Regions from separate parts of the Dickeya sp. CFBP 2040 genome, predicted to be linked through region 1. Evidence: predicted binding sites of a transcription regulator. Region 1 holds the regulator's gene; each other region holds the start of a gene.
What was found. The regulator PhoB, encoded in region 1, activates phosphate uptake and scavenging genes when phosphate is short. The targets are predictions, from matches to a motif close to CTGTCATAAAACTGNCNNAT.
Positions count from the first base shown of each region.

Region 2: glpT (glycerol-3-phosphate transporter) is a predicted target of PhoB. The motif match lies at 1,826-1,845, and genes of this name have one in related genera.
Region 3: pitA (inorganic phosphate transporter PitA) is a predicted target of PhoB. The motif match lies at 1,924-1,943, and genes of this name have one in related genera.
Region 4: ugpB (sn-glycerol-3-phosphate ABC transporter substrate-binding protein UgpB) is a predicted target of PhoB. The motif match lies at 1,387-1,406, and genes of this name have one in related genera.

Region 1 covers NZ_JAAVXH010000084.1:86,010-90,200, reverse strand. Annotated here, with positions in the region: gene Dpoa2040_RS11460 (AAA family ATPase) at 1-211, opposite strand, end outside; gene sbcD (exonuclease subunit SbcD) at 208-1,440, opposite strand; gene phoB (phosphate response regulator transcription factor PhoB) at 1,751-2,440, shown strand; gene phoR (phosphate regulon sensor histidine kinase PhoR) at 2,468-3,790, shown strand; gene Dpoa2040_RS11440 (PstS family phosphate ABC transporter substrate-binding protein) at 3,873-4,191, shown strand, end outside.
Region 2 covers NZ_JAAVXH010000096.1:97,468-101,658, reverse strand. Annotated here, with positions in the region: gene yigL (sugar/pyridoxal phosphate phosphatase YigL) at 1-177, shown strand, start outside; partial or broken gene glpQ (glycerophosphodiester phosphodiesterase) at 156-296, opposite strand; gene glpT (glycerol-3-phosphate transporter) at 391-1,740, opposite strand; gene glpA (anaerobic glycerol-3-phosphate dehydrogenase subunit A) at 2,041-3,684, shown strand; gene glpB (glycerol-3-phosphate dehydrogenase subunit GlpB) at 3,674-4,191, shown strand, end outside.
Region 3 covers NZ_JAAVXH010000086.1:20,169-24,359, forward strand. Annotated here, with positions in the region: gene uspB (universal stress protein UspB) at 1-188, shown strand, start outside; gene pitA (inorganic phosphate transporter PitA) at 345-1,853, opposite strand; gene Dpoa2040_RS11595 (NAD(P)/FAD-dependent oxidoreductase) at 2,161-3,348, shown strand; gene Dpoa2040_RS11600 (sigma 54-interacting transcriptional regulator) at 3,409-4,191, opposite strand, start outside.
Region 4 covers NZ_JAAVXH010000078.1:17,422-21,612, forward strand. Annotated here, with positions in the region: gene ugpB (sn-glycerol-3-phosphate ABC transporter substrate-binding protein UgpB) at 1-1,257, opposite strand, end outside; gene Dpoa2040_RS10235 (methyl-accepting chemotaxis protein) at 2,071-3,756, shown strand; gene Dpoa2040_RS10240 (methyl-accepting chemotaxis protein) at 4,171-4,191, shown strand, end outside.

The sequences.
Region 1 (4,191 bases):
TCAGTTCGTTTTGGCTGGGGCTGACCTTCAGGCGTGGCGTTTGGTGGTACAACGCCAGGCAGATGGCGTCCAGCAATGTCGTTTTACCTGCACCGGTGGGACCGGTAATGGCGAACAGACTATTGTTGACGAAGGGTTCGCGGGTGAAGTCGATTTTCCATTCGCCCTGCAACGAGTTAAGGTTTTTCAGACGCAGGCTAAGAATCTTCATGCGGATGTCTCCTGTCGCTGTGCGTCTATCTCTTGCATAATCCGGTTGAACAATCCTTTCAGGCGTTGCTGATGCGCCTCATCCAGGTCTGCCTCCAGCGCCAGACGCCGCTCAAATACTTCGGCAGGCTGCAACTCTTCCAACGTTTCTTTCTCCAGTTGCACCAGCATTTGTTGCTGTTGTTCTCGCGCGCGACGCAGCAGCAGCACTTCCACATTCAACGGTTCGGTCAGCGTTTGAATGTGTTGTTGCATGTCGCTCAGGTAGTCCTGCGTGGCGATCTCAATATCCAGCCACACGGGTTTGTCGCCATGATAGTCACGGAATCCGGCGAGACGGCGTTCGATCTCCGGCAAATTGCCTTTCACCAGTTGCATAGGTTGTTCAGTCGGCACCGTCAGCGCAGTGACCTCTTGTAATTTGCCCTGTTCAAAGTGCACCAGATAGACCGATTTCTCATGATTCAACTCGTCAAAGCTTAGCGGGATAGGCGAGCCGCTGTAACGGATATGCTCGCATTGCGCCACCCGCTGTGGGCGATGAATATGACCAAGCGCAATATAGTCTGCCGGGGGGAAAGCTTGTGCCGGAAAGGCGTCTAACGTGCCGATATAAATATCACGCACCGAGTCGGAAGTGGCGACGCCCACTGTGGTGAGGTGTCCGGTCATCACAATCGGCAACGCCCGACCCAGCGTGGCACGCTGTTCGCAGGCAAGCTGGTAACTGTGCTGATAATGGCTGGCGATAGCATCTTGTAATGCTTGCTGTTTTTGTGCGCCAGACTGGCCTGCCTGGCTGGTGAGCAGGTCGCGTGCGCGCAGGAATGGGATAGCACACAACAATGCGCCTGGCTCGCCGGCACGGTTGTTCAGCACCAGCACCTGCTGGTGGATATCGCCCTCAAAGCCAGCCACTACCTGGGTATTCAGGCAGGCCAGCAGCGCGCGTGATTCGTTCAGCGTGGCGACCGAGTCATGGTTGCCGCCCATCACCACCAACTGGCAACCGGTGTGCTGCAACGCGACGACAAACTGATTGTACATTTCACGGGCGTAACTGGGCGGTGCGCCGGTGTCGAACACATCACCTGCTACTATTACTGCATCAACCTGATATTGCTCAACCTGCTCAACCAGCCAGTGCAAAAATGCCTGATGCTCAGGCGCACGGCTCCGGGTATAAAAGTACTGACCGAGATGCCAGTCAGACGTGTGAATAATTCGCATGAGACTCCCTGCAGGTGAGTGCAAACGACATGTTGTTTTTGGCGGTGTTGATGGACAACGGACCATCCGGGTACCGTTGTTATGGCAAAACGCCGCGTCTTTATCATCGGCGATTATAGGTGTGCAGTTTAGGGCATGTCCCATAATATCTAGTCAACCAGCGTGATAGGGGAAAAAATAAGCGCTACGGGTGGCTCTGGTCGCGGTAGTGAGGCCGCCGCCGGCGGGGCCGATTTTTCATAAATCTGTCATAAAACTGACGCATAATGCACACCGCACGCTAACCGTGACGATTAACGGCAGGATTGATATGGCAAGACGTATTTTGGTGGTGGAAGATGAAGCACCGATTCGTGAAATGGTGTGCTTCGTGCTGGAGCAGAACGGCTATCAGCCAGTCGAGGCTGAGGATTATGATAGCGCCGTTACCCGGCTGGCCGAACCTTATCCTGAACTGGTGCTGCTGGACTGGATGCTGCCTGGCGGGTCCGGTTTGCAGTTTATCAAACATATGAAACGCGAAGCGCTGACCAGAGATATTCCGGTCATGATGCTGACCGCCAGAGGTGAAGAAGAAGATCGGGTTCGCGGCCTGGAAGTGGGGGCTGATGATTACATTACTAAACCGTTTTCGCCCAAAGAGTTGGTCGCACGTATCAAAGCAGTAATGCGCCGAATTTCGCCGATGGCGGTGGAAGAAGTGATCGAAATGCGTGGATTAAGCCTGGACCCCTCTTCCCACCGGGTAACCACGGAAGAACACGCGCTGGATATGGGACCGACGGAGTTCAAGCTGCTGCATTTCTTTATGACGCATCCGGAACGGGTATATAGTCGTGAGCAGTTGCTGAATCATGTATGGGGTACTAACGTTTATGTTGAGGACCGTACTGTGGATGTTCATATCCGCCGCTTGCGTAAGGCGCTGGAAACCAGTGGGCACGACAAGATGGTTCAGACTGTTCGGGGAACTGGATACCGTTTTTCAACGCGTTATTGATAACGTGATTCCCGGAGAAAATCTGACGTGCTAGAACGTTTGTCGTGGAAAAAGCTGGCGATGGAGCTGGCTTTTTTTTGTTTACCTGGTGTGTTGCTGGGGCTGATCATCGGTTATCTGCCCTGGTTTCTGCTGGCGTCGGTACTGGCGGCGTTGTGCTGGAACTTCTACAACCAATTGCGCCTGTCTTACTGGCTGTGGGTTGATCGCAGCATGACCCCACCGCCTGGCCGCTGGAGCTGGGAACCGCTGTTTTACGGCCTTTATCAGATGCAACTACGCAACCGCCGCCGTCGGCGTGAGCTGGCGTTGCTGATCAAACGCTTTCGCAGCGGCGCGGAATCGTTGCCGGATGCAGTGGTCATCACCACTGAAGAAGGCGGGATTATTTGGTGTAACCGTCTGGCCCAGCATCTGCTTGGTTTTCGCTGGCCGGAAGACAATGGTCAAAATATCCTCAACCTGCTGCGTTACCCTGAGTTTACCCAGTACATGCAGCAGCAGGATTTCAACCGACCGCTAACGCTAACGTTGAAAAATGCCCACCACGTAGAATTCCGTGTGATGCCTTATTCGGAAGGACAACTACTGATGGTGGCCCGCGACGTGACCCAAATGCATCAGTTGGAAGGCGCACGGCGCAACTTCTTCGCCAACGTCAGCCATGAACTGCGTACACCGTTGACCGTGTTGCAGGGGTATCTGGAGATGATGAGCGATGAATCGTTGGATGGTGCGTTGCAATCTAAGGCGTTGCACACCATGCAGGAGCAAACCCGCCGTATGGATGGGCTGGTGCAGCAATTGCTGACGCTGTCGCGCATCGAAGCCGCCGCGGCTATCGATCTCAGTGAAAAGGTAGATATTCCGCTGATGTTGCGAGTGCTCAAACGTGAAGCGGATACCCTGAGTCAAGGACGTCACGAGATTGTGTTTCGCGTCAACGAACAATTGCAAGTGTTTGGCAACGAAGAGCAGTTGCGTAGCGCGGTGTCGAATCTGGTGTATAACGCGGTTAACCATACGCCACAGGGCACCCGCATTGAAGTGTGCTGGCAGCAAACACCGCAGGGTGCAGAATTTCAGGTTAGCGACAACGGTCCGGGCATTGCTGCCGAACATCTTCCTCGCCTGACCGAGCGTTTTTATCGCGTTGACAAGGCCCGTTCACGCCAGACCGGCGGCAGCGGGTTGGGGCTGGCGATTGTCAAACATGCGCTCAGCCACCACGATTCTCGTCTGGAGATCCTCAGCGAAGAAGGGGCAGGCTCACGCTTCATGTTCACCTTACCAAATCGGTTGATTGTCAGTTCAGTGTTGAGCCAGAACGCGGCGAACCCTCAGTTGTGATAGTGGCGGTGGGGGCTTGATTGTCCCCGCTGCTGTACCGAGAATAGTGTTCCTCTGTTTTTCATCCCGTTGGAAACGACACATGATACCCATTCGTCGCCTGCTTGCCGTGCTGTTGTGTCTGTTTGGTCAGGCTGTTGCTGCGCCGCAGGCGATGCTGGCGGGCAACCTGTCCAGTGCTGGCTCCGACACGCTGGCGAACCTGATGACCTTCTGGGCGGCGGATTTCAGCCAATATTACCCTGGTGTTAACCTGCAAGTTCAGGCCGCTGGCTCGTCTTCGGCACCGACGGCGCTGGCAGCAGGGGCAGCACAATTGGGACCCATGAGCCGACCGATGAAGCGTAGCGAAATCGAAGCATTCGAGCGGCATTATGGCTACGCGCCGACGGCGGTTCCGG
Region 2 (4,191 bases), on a different contig from region 1:
TTCGGCGATGGTATGAACGACTATGAAATGCTGTCGATGGCGGGCAAAGGCTGCATCATGAGCAATGCCCACCAGCGGCTGAAAGATATGCTGCCGGACAACGACGTGATTGGCACCAACATCGAGCAAGCGGTGCCAGGGTACCTGCGTCGTCTTTATCTGGGCGATGACGCCTGAGGTGCCGGGTGCACGTTATGCAGAAAGGCGACGGCTTTGTCTGGGAAGTCGGTGGACAAGCCGTCCACATCGGCTTGCCGATAAAGCAGGGCATAAAGCGCGTTGATGTGGCTAAAATAGACATGCTGCTGATAACTCCCCGCCAGTCCGGATCGGTCCGGCGGGGATAACGCGTATGGTTTATCGTCAGTAAACCATAGCGGGATGACGGGATCAGGCGCGCTTCGCCAGTTCTTCCTTGTGTTTCTTCTCGTTGATCATGGTCATAATCAACAGCAATACTGCCAGTACGCTACCGCCGATCATTACCAGGAAACCGCCGTTCCAGCCGAAGAAATCGACGGTATAGCCGACGATGGCGCTTGCTGCCACCGAACCGCCGAGGTAACCAAATAACCCGGTGAAGCCTGCGGCGGTACCGGCGGCTTTCTTCGGTGCCAGTTCCAGCGCGTGCAGGCCGATCAGCATCACCGGGCCGTAGATCAGGAAGCCGATGACGATCATGCAGATCATATCCAGAGTGGGGTTGCCTGCCGGGTTCAGCCAGTACACTACGGTGGCGATAGTCACCAGACTCATAAAGAACACGCCGGTAGCGCCGCGGTTGCCCTTGAACACTTTGTCAGACATCCAGCCGCACAGCAGCGTGCCTGGAATACCCGCATATTCGTACAGGAAGTAAGCTATCGACGACTTATCCAGTGCGAAGTGCTTCACTTCTTTAAGGTAGGTCGGCGACCAGTCGAGAATACCGTAGCGCAGCAGGTAGACGAACACGTTGGCAAAGGCGATGTACCACAACAGTTTGTTGGGGAACACATACTGCATGAGGATTTCTTTCGCCGTCAGTTCCTGTTCGTCTTTTTCGCTGTAATCCGTCGGATAATCGTTTTTGTATTCTTCGATGGGCGGCAGACCACAAGACTGTGGCGTGTCACGCATCATGGCGAAAGCGAACAGCGCCACCAAAATGGCGGCAATCGCCGGCATATAGAGTGCGGCTTTCCAGTCGTGGAACCAGGCCATCCCCAGCAGGAACAGCAGCGGCGGGATGCCACCGCCCACGTTGTGGGCGCAGTTCCAGATAGACACAACGCCGCCACGCTCTTTCTGCGACCACCAGTGCACCATGGTGCGGCCACACGGCGGCCAGCCCATGCCCTGAAACCAGCCACAAATGAACAGCAACACAAACATCACCATGATGCTGGACGTCGCCCACGGCACGAAGCCCATGAACAGCATGACTGCGGCTGCCAGAATCAGGCCGGCAGGCAGAAAGACACGCGGATTGGAACGGTCGGACACCGCACCCATAATGAATTTGGAAAACCCGTAAGCGATGGAAATGCCAGACAGTGCAAAGCCCAGATCGCCTTTGGAGAAGCCTTGTTCGACCAGATACGGCATCGCCAGTGCGAAGTTCTTTCTGACCAGATAGTAGGCGGCGTAGCCAAAAAAGATTCCCATAAATATCTGCCAGCGCAACCGACGGTAGAGTGGGTCTACCTGATGTTCCGCCACTCGTGGTCGATGTGCCGCAGGCTTGAAAATACTCAGCATAAATAAACAATCCCCGATAGTTATTTTCTATAACGCTCGCCAGCGTAGCGAATACGCGTTGTCTTCAGTGTGAGTCAATACGCAATTGTTACACTTTTATGACGGCTGGCGCTATTTTGGGCTTTAGGTAACACAAATGAAATAACCATTTTTCATTTTTGAGTGATTCGAATCACATATTCGGTGTTGTCTCGCGATTTAATTTTCGTTTTTTGAGTGTTTTTGTTCTTTATCAATCATTTTGACGGCGGTTTATGCCCCACTATATACAGGCATGATCCGGATTGAGGTAAAACGGAAATGGCGAACAACGGTTTGCGGCGAGAAACAGATGTAGTGATTATCGGCGGTGGCGCTACCGGCGCGGGAACTGCCCGCGATTGTGCGTTGCGCGGGTTGCGGTGCCTGTTGCTGGAACGGCACGACATTGCCACCGGGGCTACGGGTCGCAATCATGGATTGCTGCACAGCGGGGCGCGTTATGCGGTCACCGATGCGGAGTCTGCCCGTGAATGTATTGAAGAAAACCAGATTCTGCGACGCATCGCCCGTCACTGTATCGAGCCGACTGATGGCCTGTTTCTGACGTTGCCGCAGGATGATCTTGATTATCAAACCCGGTTTATTGCTGCCTGCCAGCAGGCGGGGATACGGGCGCAGGCTATCGATCCGCAGGAAGCGTTGCGACTGGAGCCAGCCGCTAATCCGGCACTGATTGGTGCAGTGCGCGTGCCGGATGGCACGGTAGACCCGTTCCGGTTGACCGCCGCCAATATGATCGATGCCTGTGAACATGGCGCGGAAGTCTTGACCTATCACGAGGTCATCGGATTGATCCGTCAGGGGGGGAGCGTTGTCGGTGTGCGCGTTTTCGACCACAAACGCCACCTGGCCAGCGAAATTTATGCGCAGGTAGTGGTTAATGCGGGTGGCATCTGGGGGCAGCGCATTGCCGAGTACGCCGACCTGAGTGTTCGCATGTTCCCCGCCAAAGGCGCATTGCTGATTCTGGGCCACCGCATCAATAACCGGGTGATTAACCGCTGTCGCCCACCGGCTGATGCCGACATTCTGGTGCCGGGTGATACCATTTCGCTGATAGGCACCACCTCGACCCGCATCGATTACGACCAGATAGACCACATGACGGTGACCCCGGAGGAAGTGGACACGCTGATCCGTGAAGGTAGCCTGCTGGCGCCGCAACTGGCGCAGACTCGCATTCTGCGCGCTTACGCCGGGGTGCGGCCACTGGTGGCGAATGATAACGACCCGTCCGGGCGCAGCGTCAGCCGCGGTATTGTGCTGTTGGACCATGCCAGCCGCGACGGGCTGGAAGGTTTCGTCACCATTACCGGCGGCAAGCTGATGACCTACAGGCTGATGGCGGAATGGGTCACCAACAAAGTGTGTGAAAAGCTCGGCCATCGGGCTGAATGCACCACCGCGTCACGCCCGTTGCCGGGTTCTGAACTCTCGGATGCAGACCAGCCGCAGGCTGCTTCGCCGTTATCTGCTCCATTGCGCGGTTCCGCCATTTATCGCCACGGACATCGTGCTGCGCCGCTGGTATCCGGCCAGCGGGTGGACAGCAGTCTGGTGTGCGAATGTGAAGCCGTGACGGCAGGCGAGGTGCGGTACGCGGTGGAGTCGTTGCAGGTTAACAACCTGACCGACCTGCGCCGCCGTACTCGCGTCGGCATGGGCACTTGTCAGGGGGAATTGTGTGCCTGCCGCGCCGCTGGCCTGTTGTGCCGACTGGGGCAATCCACGCCACAACAGGCGGTGTCGCAACTGAGTCAGTTTCTTAATGAGCGTTGGAAAGGTATGCGCCCCATCGCCTGGGGGAATACGTTGCGGGAAAGCGAATTTACCAGTTGGATTTATCAGGGCTTGTGCGGGCTGACCGACCGCCCGGAACAGGAGGGCGGCGATGCGTTATGACGTGGTGATCATTGGCGGTGGGCTGGCTGGGTTAGCCTGCGGCATTCGCCTGCAAGAACAGGGTAAACGCTGTGCCGTGGTCAGCGTCGGGCAAAGTGCGTTGACCTTTGCCTCCGGTGCGCTGGACTTACTGGCCGCACTGCCGGATGGTACAGCGGTCAGTCAACCGTTGACCGCGCTGGACGAACTGGCGGCACAGGCACCGCATCATCCTTACACTCTGATGGGTAAGGCGCGTGTCAGCCAACTGGTGGCGGACGCTGAAGCACTGCTGGCACGTTGCGGGTTGTGGCTGCGGGGAGAGAGCGGAAGTAACCATCAACGCCTGACTCCGTTAGGCAAGTGGCATCCGTGTTGGCTAAGCCCATCGGATAGCGTCACGCACGGCCTGTCAGGGACGCCAGCGTGGCGGCAACCGCTGGTTGCCGGCATCGAAGGATTTATGGATTTTCAGTCCCGACTGGTCGCCGGAGAATTACAGGCGCAGGGGATCGCCGCTCGCGCCGA
Region 3 (4,191 bases), on a different contig from region 1:
TCACCTCCCACGGGCAGCCCAGCAAGCAGTTACGGCTGGTTCGCTATATCTACGCACAACGTTATCTTGACCATCACGACCCTGAATTCATCCGTCGCTGCGCACGGGTGCGTGGTCAGTTTCTGCTGACTTCCGCCTTGTGCGGGCTGGTGGTAGTGAGCCTCGTTGGCCTGATCATCTGGCACTGAAGCGAGACACCAGCGGACGGCATAAACCGGTCGTGTTCCTATAAACCTATCAACCTATCAACTCATCAACGCTATACACGAAAAGCAGAAAGGCGACCTGGTGGCCGCCTTTCTTATTTGTCTTGCCTTGTCACCTTGCGGTTTCATCACCGCAGGTTAAATCAGTTTTAACGCCAGCCAGTAAAGCACGCCGGACAACAGCATCGATACCGGCAGGGTAAACACCCAGGCCAGCAGAATGCTTTTCACGGTTTTCCCCTGCACGCCGCCGCCATCGACGATCATGGTTCCGGCTACAGCCGATGAGAGCACATGCGTCGTGGAAACCGGCATACCGGTATAGCTGGCGATGCTAATCGAGATGGCTGCCGTCACCTGCGCTGAAACGCCCTGCGCGTAGGTCATGCCTTTTTTACCAATCTTCTCGCCAATGGTGACCGCCACGCGCTTCCAGCCCACCATGGTACCGAGCGACAGCGCCAGCGCCACGGCCACAATAATCCACAGCGGAGCATATTCCACCGTATACAGCAGGTCGCTACGCAAGTTATTGAGCAGGCGTTTATCATCAGCCGGAATTTCCGGCAGCTTGACGACGTGATCCAGCGTATCGGAGATACACATCAACAAGCGACGAACACGGGCTCTATCTTCCGCAGCCAGTTCACCGTAGCTTTTTACGTTATTCAGCAGACCCAGCGCACGGTCAATGGCGATCAAGGCGCGAGAGGTATCACAGTGAAAATCCGGTTTGTTGCCGGTAGACGGAATCACGTTTTCCGGAGCCGGGATCACCGGGTGCGACAAATCGATCACATGCGCCAGTGATGTTTGGTGAGATTGGTAATAGCTTTGCAGGTTCATCACCGCATCGCGGGTACGGCTGATATCGTAACCCGACGCATCCATATTCAGCACAAACCCGGCAGGCGCCACGCCAATCAGCACCAGCATAAGCAAGCCAATACCTTTCTGACCGTCGTTGGCGCCGTGAGAAAAGCTCACCCCCACCGCAGACAAGATCAACGCCGTACGGGTCCAGAACGGCGGCTTGCGCTTACCATCCTGTTTCTCGCGTTCGGCTGGCGTCAGGTGAACGCGCTGACGCTTCTTATTGCTGCTCCAGTAACGACGCAGCAGATACACCATCAACCCGGCGATGATCATACCGACCACCGGCGATACCAGCAGCGACAGGAAAATGCTAACGACTTTAGGAATATTGAGCGCATCCACCACCGATGTATGGGTCACCAGCGCATTGGTCAAACCAATACCAATAATGGCACCGATCAGGGTGTGAGAACTGGAAGCCGGCAGCCCGAAATACCAGGTCCCCAGGTTCCAGATGATCGCCGCCAACAGCATAGAAAACACCATCGCCAGCCCGTGAGTAGAACTGACATTCAGCAGCAAATCGGTTGGCAGCAGGTGAACGATGGCATACGCCACGCTCAGCCCCCCCAGCAATACCCCAAGGAAATTGAAAACACCGGCCATGACAACCGCCAGTTGGGCACGCATCGCACGGGTATAGATAACAGTAGCCACCGCGTTGGCGGTATCGTGAAAGCCATTGATAGCTTCGTAGAACAGGACAAACAGCAGAGCGAGAATCAACATTAAACCGGTATGGAAATCAAGCCCGGCAAATAAATGTAACATATGTGTTAGGCCATGTAGTGGTCATGAACGCGGCGCATTATCGGTGACAAGCTGAAACGGGAAAAGAAAAATATGACATTATTTTGACTTAATTTACGCCAACCCTGCCGTTGATAACCATTTAATTAATTAAAATCAATGCATTATTACTCTTTATCATAAACACATTTTGTTACCTGAAAAAATAACACGGGTTCCAGCGAAGGCGCGGCCTGATGCAAGGCTCGCCTTGTCAGGTGATCTGCAATCGGACATCACCTATAATCGGCCACCCACTAATCAGCGGGCGGCATAGCAGGAGAACAACGTGGAACAGTTTGACGTAATCATCATTGGCGCAGGCGCAGCTGGGTTATTTTGCGCGGCACAGGCAGGCCAGAAAGGGCTGCGTGCACTACTGGTGGACAACGGCAAAAAACCGGGCCGCAAAATTCTGATGTCCGGTGGTGGACGTTGCAACTTTACCAATCTGTACGCCGAACCTGCGGCTTACCTGTCGCATAATCCGCACTTTTGCAAATCCGCCCTTGCCCGTTACACCCAGTGGGATTTCATCAGTCTGGTAACCCGCCATGGCATCGCGTATCACGAAAAAACCCTTGGCCAGCTATTTTGCGACGATTCTGCGCAACATATTGTCGATATGCTGATGAAAGAGTGCGAAGCCGGTAAGGTGACGCTGCGCCTGCGCAGCGAGGTTGTCTCGGTGGAAAAAAACGCGCAGTTTCAGGTGCAGCTCAGCACCGGGCCAGTGCAGGCGCGCGCGCTGGTCATCGCCACCGGCGGACTATCGATGCCGGGATTAGGCGCTACACCGTTCGGTTATCAACTGGCGGCACAGTTTGACCTCAATGTGTTGCCAACCCGCGCCGCACTGGTACCGTTCACCCTGCACAAGCCGCTGCTGGAACAGTTACAGGCGCTTTCAGGCGTGTCGGTGCCAGCGGTAGTGAGCGCTGAAAACGGCACCATATTCCGCGAAAACATTCTGTTCACTCACCGCGGCCTGTCCGGCCCGGCGATTCTGCAACTGTCCAGCTACTGGCAACCGGGGGAATTCGTCACCATCAATCTGTTGCCTACGATTGATCTGGCTGAGTGTCTTAATGCCGAGCGTCAGGCACACCCGAACCAGAACCTGAAAAACACGTTGTCGAAGTGGTTGCCGAAGCGGCTGGTAGAATGTCTGCAAACATTAGGGCAGTTGCCGGATGTCACACTGAAACAACTTAATAAGCCGCAGCAAATCGAGGTAGAAACCACACTGCAACAGTGGCGGGTTCAGCCTAATGGTACCGAAGGCTACCGCACCGCGGAAGTGACGCTCGGCGGCGTTGATACCCGCGAACTGTCGTCAAAAACAATGGAAACCAGCAAGGTGCCGGGTCTTTACTTCATCGGCGAAGTGGTGGATGTCACCGGTTGGCTAGGCGGCTACAATTTTCAATGGGCCTGGAGTTCCGCCTGGGCGTGCGCGCAGGCATTGGATAATTGAGTCATGGGTTAGGGTTAATTCGCCCCTCCTGATTTGAGCATCTGGGCAGTAGCCTGAGCCTCAATCGTTAATTTTATATTCTTTCATTTTCCGCCAGAGTGTCGTTGGGCTGATACCAAGAATGACAGAGGCTTTTATTCGATCACCATCAGTTTTCTTTATTATATGACAAATCAGTTTTTCCTCTTGTTTCTTTAATAAACCCACCTCTTCCGATCCTGCATCTTCAGTAAAATCATGCGTATCGGAAAGTGTAATTTTACTTATATTACGCAAAATATTTTCATCAACAACATCAACATTAATCAAAACGATTAGTCTGTATATTATTGCCTGTAATTCCCGAATGTTTCCTGGCCACGAATAATTACTCATGAAATCTACAGCATCATCAGTGAATGTGAGATTTTTACCCTGTCGGGATAGCAGATCATGAATAATCAGCATTACATCATCAGATCTTTCATGTAAGGCAGGCAATCTTAATTCAAGGATATTAATTCGATAGTATAAATCCTGCCTGAAGTCCCCGGATTTCACCAGCTCACTCAAATCCTTATTGCTGGCAGTGATCAGTCGAAAATCAGCCGCAATCAACGAGTCACCACCAAGGCGGGTAAACGTCTTTTCCTGCAATACTCGTAATAACTTCACTTGTACTGATAGCGGCGCTTCACTAATTTCATCGATAAAGACAGTACCATTCATCGCCATTTCAAAGACACCGGGTTTTCCTCCCTTTCGGGCATTGGTAAATGCACCCTCTGCATAACCAAACAACTCGCTCTCAAGAATACTTTCAGGAATTGCTGCGCAATTGATGGCAATAAAAGGCTCCGCACA
Region 4 (4,191 bases), on a different contig from region 1:
CGCCTGCTGCGGGGTTTTCTTGCCAGTCCAGACGCTTTCCAGTTCTTCATCCACGATGGTACGAATCTGCGGCATGTTGCCCAGACGCAACCCTTTGGTAAACGGCAGCGGGTCTTTGTTCAGCATCTGACGGGTGGCAATATCAGCACCGGGGTTCTTGTCATAGAAACCCTGCTGTTTGGTCAGCTCGTAAGCGGCGGTGGTGATCGGCAGATAGCCGGTCTTCTGGTGCCACTCGGCGGCAATTTCCGGCGTAGACAGGAACTGCATGAACTCCGCCACGCCTTTATAGGTCGCCGCGTCTTTGCCGCTCATCACCCACAAGCTGGCACCACCGATAATCGCATTCTGCGGTGCGCCTTTCACGTCGGCGTCATACGGCATCATCGCCACGCCGTAGTTGAATTTGGCGTACTGACGAATATTCGCCAGCGATCCGGATGACGCGGTGGTCATGGCGCAGTCGCCGTTATAGAACTTCTCGGTCGGCTCGTCTTTGCGGCCATAATAGGTGAAGTCCCCTTTCTTGTTCATGTCTTCCAGCATCTGAATATGCTTGACCTGAATCGGTTTATTGAACTCCAGCACCGCATCAAGACCGTCGAAGCCGTTGTTTTTAGTGGCGATCGGCAAACCGTGCCAGGCGCTGAAGTTTTCAATCTGAATCCAGCCCTGCCAGCCGCTGGCATAGCCGCACTTCATACCAGACGCACGCAGTTTGGCGGTATACTCAGCCATCTGCTGCCAGGTTTTCGGCGGCTGCTCCGGGTCCAGACCCGCTTTTTTGAAGGCGTCTTTGTTGTAATACAGTACTGGTGTGGAGCTGTTGAACGGCTGAGACAGCAGGTGCCCGGTTTTGGCATCAGAGTAGTAACCGGAAACGGTCGGTACGAAAATTTTCTCATCGAACGGCACGTCGGCATCTTTGAATACCTGGTATACCGGCTTGATAGCCTTACTGGCCATCATAGTCGCCGTACCCACTTCATACACCTGCAGGATAGCGGGTGCATTGCCGCTACGAAACGCGGCGATACCGGCTGCCAGGCTCTGCTCGTAGTTGCCTTTGTACACCGGCACGATTTTGACGTCACTGTGAGTCTGGTTGAAACGGTCAGCCAGAGAATTAACTGTCTTACCCAGTTCCCCTTCCATCGAATGCCAGAATGGGATTTCGGTAACCGCCTGCGCCTGTGCGCTGGCAGCCAACGCCATAATGACAACGGCGGCGGTTTTACGGATAGCGTGTTGAAACATGCTGTCTCCTGAGATCATGGTGGGTGCGGATGCGAGTACTGATCGTTGTGAGCGCCATGAGCGAAAAAGCGCACCTTGATATTCGGCAGGTAACATGACACGCAAAAATGACAAAAAAATAACCACTTCATGACAAAAAAATGACAAATGCATACGATTGCACGCTATCAAGAAAGACCGGAAGAATCAGGTGGCAGGTAATGATTTTCTTATTTTTAATCAGTGAATTGTAGAAAAACACCGCACTTATAGACCCGTCCTTGCCAGTTTTACTTTCTCTATGGAGAACCAGCCTCTATGGAGAACCCGCTAGCTGTAGTGACCAGCAAACGGAAGCAGCACCGCAACATGTCAACAACGGTATTATTTGAGCATCACACCAGCAGTACGGCTGTAAAGTGGTTTATTCTCTGACCACAGCGATTTCTTTTTTGCTGTCGTTCCTTAAGGAAAATAGTAAACATATCACCCAATATTATTTTATTGGTAATTTATTTACGGACTTAACACATTAGATTCGACAAAACGCGTACTATTACTTACTCTTATTAGCCAACAAACTTTACTCTAGCTTTTAATCCTAACCACTTATTTATATTAGTTATTTGTTTTAGTGGTTCTTTTTACCACTTCTTATAAAACTATTATCTATCTATTTATTTAGAGAGTTAAGCGAAATAAACAGGAGATCTATCGCACGAACTAAAAAAAACATTCATACCAAATAGAATTAACCCAAATTATACAGAGCTAACTTACCTCCTGGACGAGGTCCCAAATGAACGCATGGAATAAACAACGTTAAGGATATCTATGAACGCGCTAAAAAGAATGAAGCTAGGCACCATGCTGAGTGCCGGATTCGCCCTGGTCATCGTGATAGGCTTGCTGGTAGCCGTGTTTGGTCGAACACAACTGGTCATACTGGGTGACCACATCGACCACCTCTCTAACACCACGCTCACCAACATGATGCTCATTCAGGAAGCCAAAACCGGCTTCGATACCAACTCCCGTCTGGTGCGCAATATTGCACTCAGTAACGATCCCGAACGCATTGCGCGTGAAAAACAGCTTATCGACAAGCAGATAGCGCGCAACACCGAAGTACTCAAGCAACTGTCGGAACGGCTGGATACCCCGGAAACTCGCGATCAGCTCAACCAGCTGACGCAGGTGCGCCCGGCTTATTTACAAGCCTTCAATAAAGCTGTCGCACTGGGGATGTCCGACCAATCGGAACAGCGTAATCAGGCACGCAACCTGATCCTCAACGACATGCAAACCGCTCAGGACGGCGTGTTCAAAGCACTGGACAACATGCTCGACTTTCAAAAGAAAATCACCATGAATGTGGTGGCGGACTCCATGCATAGCGCCCGTTCTGACGGCACGCTGATGCTGGCGCTGGCGCTGGCCGCCACCGTGCTCGGCGCATTAACCGCCTTGCTCATCACCCGTACCGTCAAAGGGCAGTTGGGCGGCGAACCGGCTTACGCGGCCACGGTTGCCCAACGTATATCCGACGGCGATCTGGCTTTCAACGTTGACCTGCGAAATGGCGATAGCCACAGCGTGCTGGCAGCCATGAACGAGATGCGCGAAAAACTGGCGCAAATCGTCACTCAGGTGCGCCAGAGCAGCGAATCTATTGCTACCGGCGCCAGTGAAATCGCCGCCGGCAGCACCGACCTGAGCCAGCGCACCGAAGAACAGGCTGCCAGCCTGCAACAGACCGCCGCCTCTATGGAACAGATGAGTCAAACCATCCGCCAAAACGGCGATACGGTACGTAATGCCAGCACACTGGCACAGTCAGCCAGTTCAACCGCCGCCAAAGGGGGCGAGGCGGTCGGCAACATCGTCCGTACTATGGAAGACATCTCTGCCAGCTCACACAAAATTGGCGACATTATCAGCGTTATCGACGGGATTGCCTTCCAGACCAATATTCTGGCGCTCAACGCCGCAGTCGAAGCCGCTCGTGCCGGCGAACAGGGCCGAGGCTTTGCCGTAGTCGCGGGCGAAGTGAGAAATCTGGCTCAACGTTCTGCTTCCGCTGCCAAGGAAATCAAAGAGTTGATTACCGCCAGCGTCGAAAAAGTGGAAGTGGGTTCAGTACTGGTGCGCGAAGCCGGCTCTACTATCGACGAACTGGTGAAACAGGCGCGTCACGTGGCGGATTTGATCGGTGAAATCGGCGTGACCACCCACGAACAGGAATCCGGCATTTCGCAGATCAATGATGCAGTAAACCAGCTTGATCAGGTCACTCAGCAAAACGCCTCTCTGGTGGAAGAATCCGCCAGCGCCGCCGACAGCCTGAGCGACCAGGCCGCAAAACTGGTGGAGCTGATGAGCATCTTCAATATCCAGAATACGTTTGGCCGCCAGCCACCTTCGCTGCACAAGCCGGGAACCGAGCAGAAAAAACCAACGCCATCCAGACTGGTGCTGGCAAATAGCGCCGGCAGTAGCGACAACTGGGAACAGTTCTAACCTTTACGTCTCCCCTGACCGCCACAGTAACGTGGCGGTTTCTCGTCAACTCACTTATTTAACGCCCCTTTCCAACTTCCGGTACCAGCACTATATCCACGGCGATAGTTATCGTTATTGAAGACATTCCATTTTTCGACATTACAATATCGTCAATCGATATAAAATAACGCACTTTACCATTATTAAAATCCACAACAAATATCATCAACAATAAAAATCAATGCATTGATTATAAAGAATAAAAAAAACAAAAATCATAATTAACCAAATTTTTACAGCTCTTAATCTATAACAAAGATTCATCGGTTAGATTAATCCCCGACATCACAAATAACCTGGCAGCTTTGCTATTCGTTCTCTTTTATCCGCACCGGTTTGTCGTGATTAAACATAACATATAGGGGATAAACCATGAGTATTCTGAAGAACTTG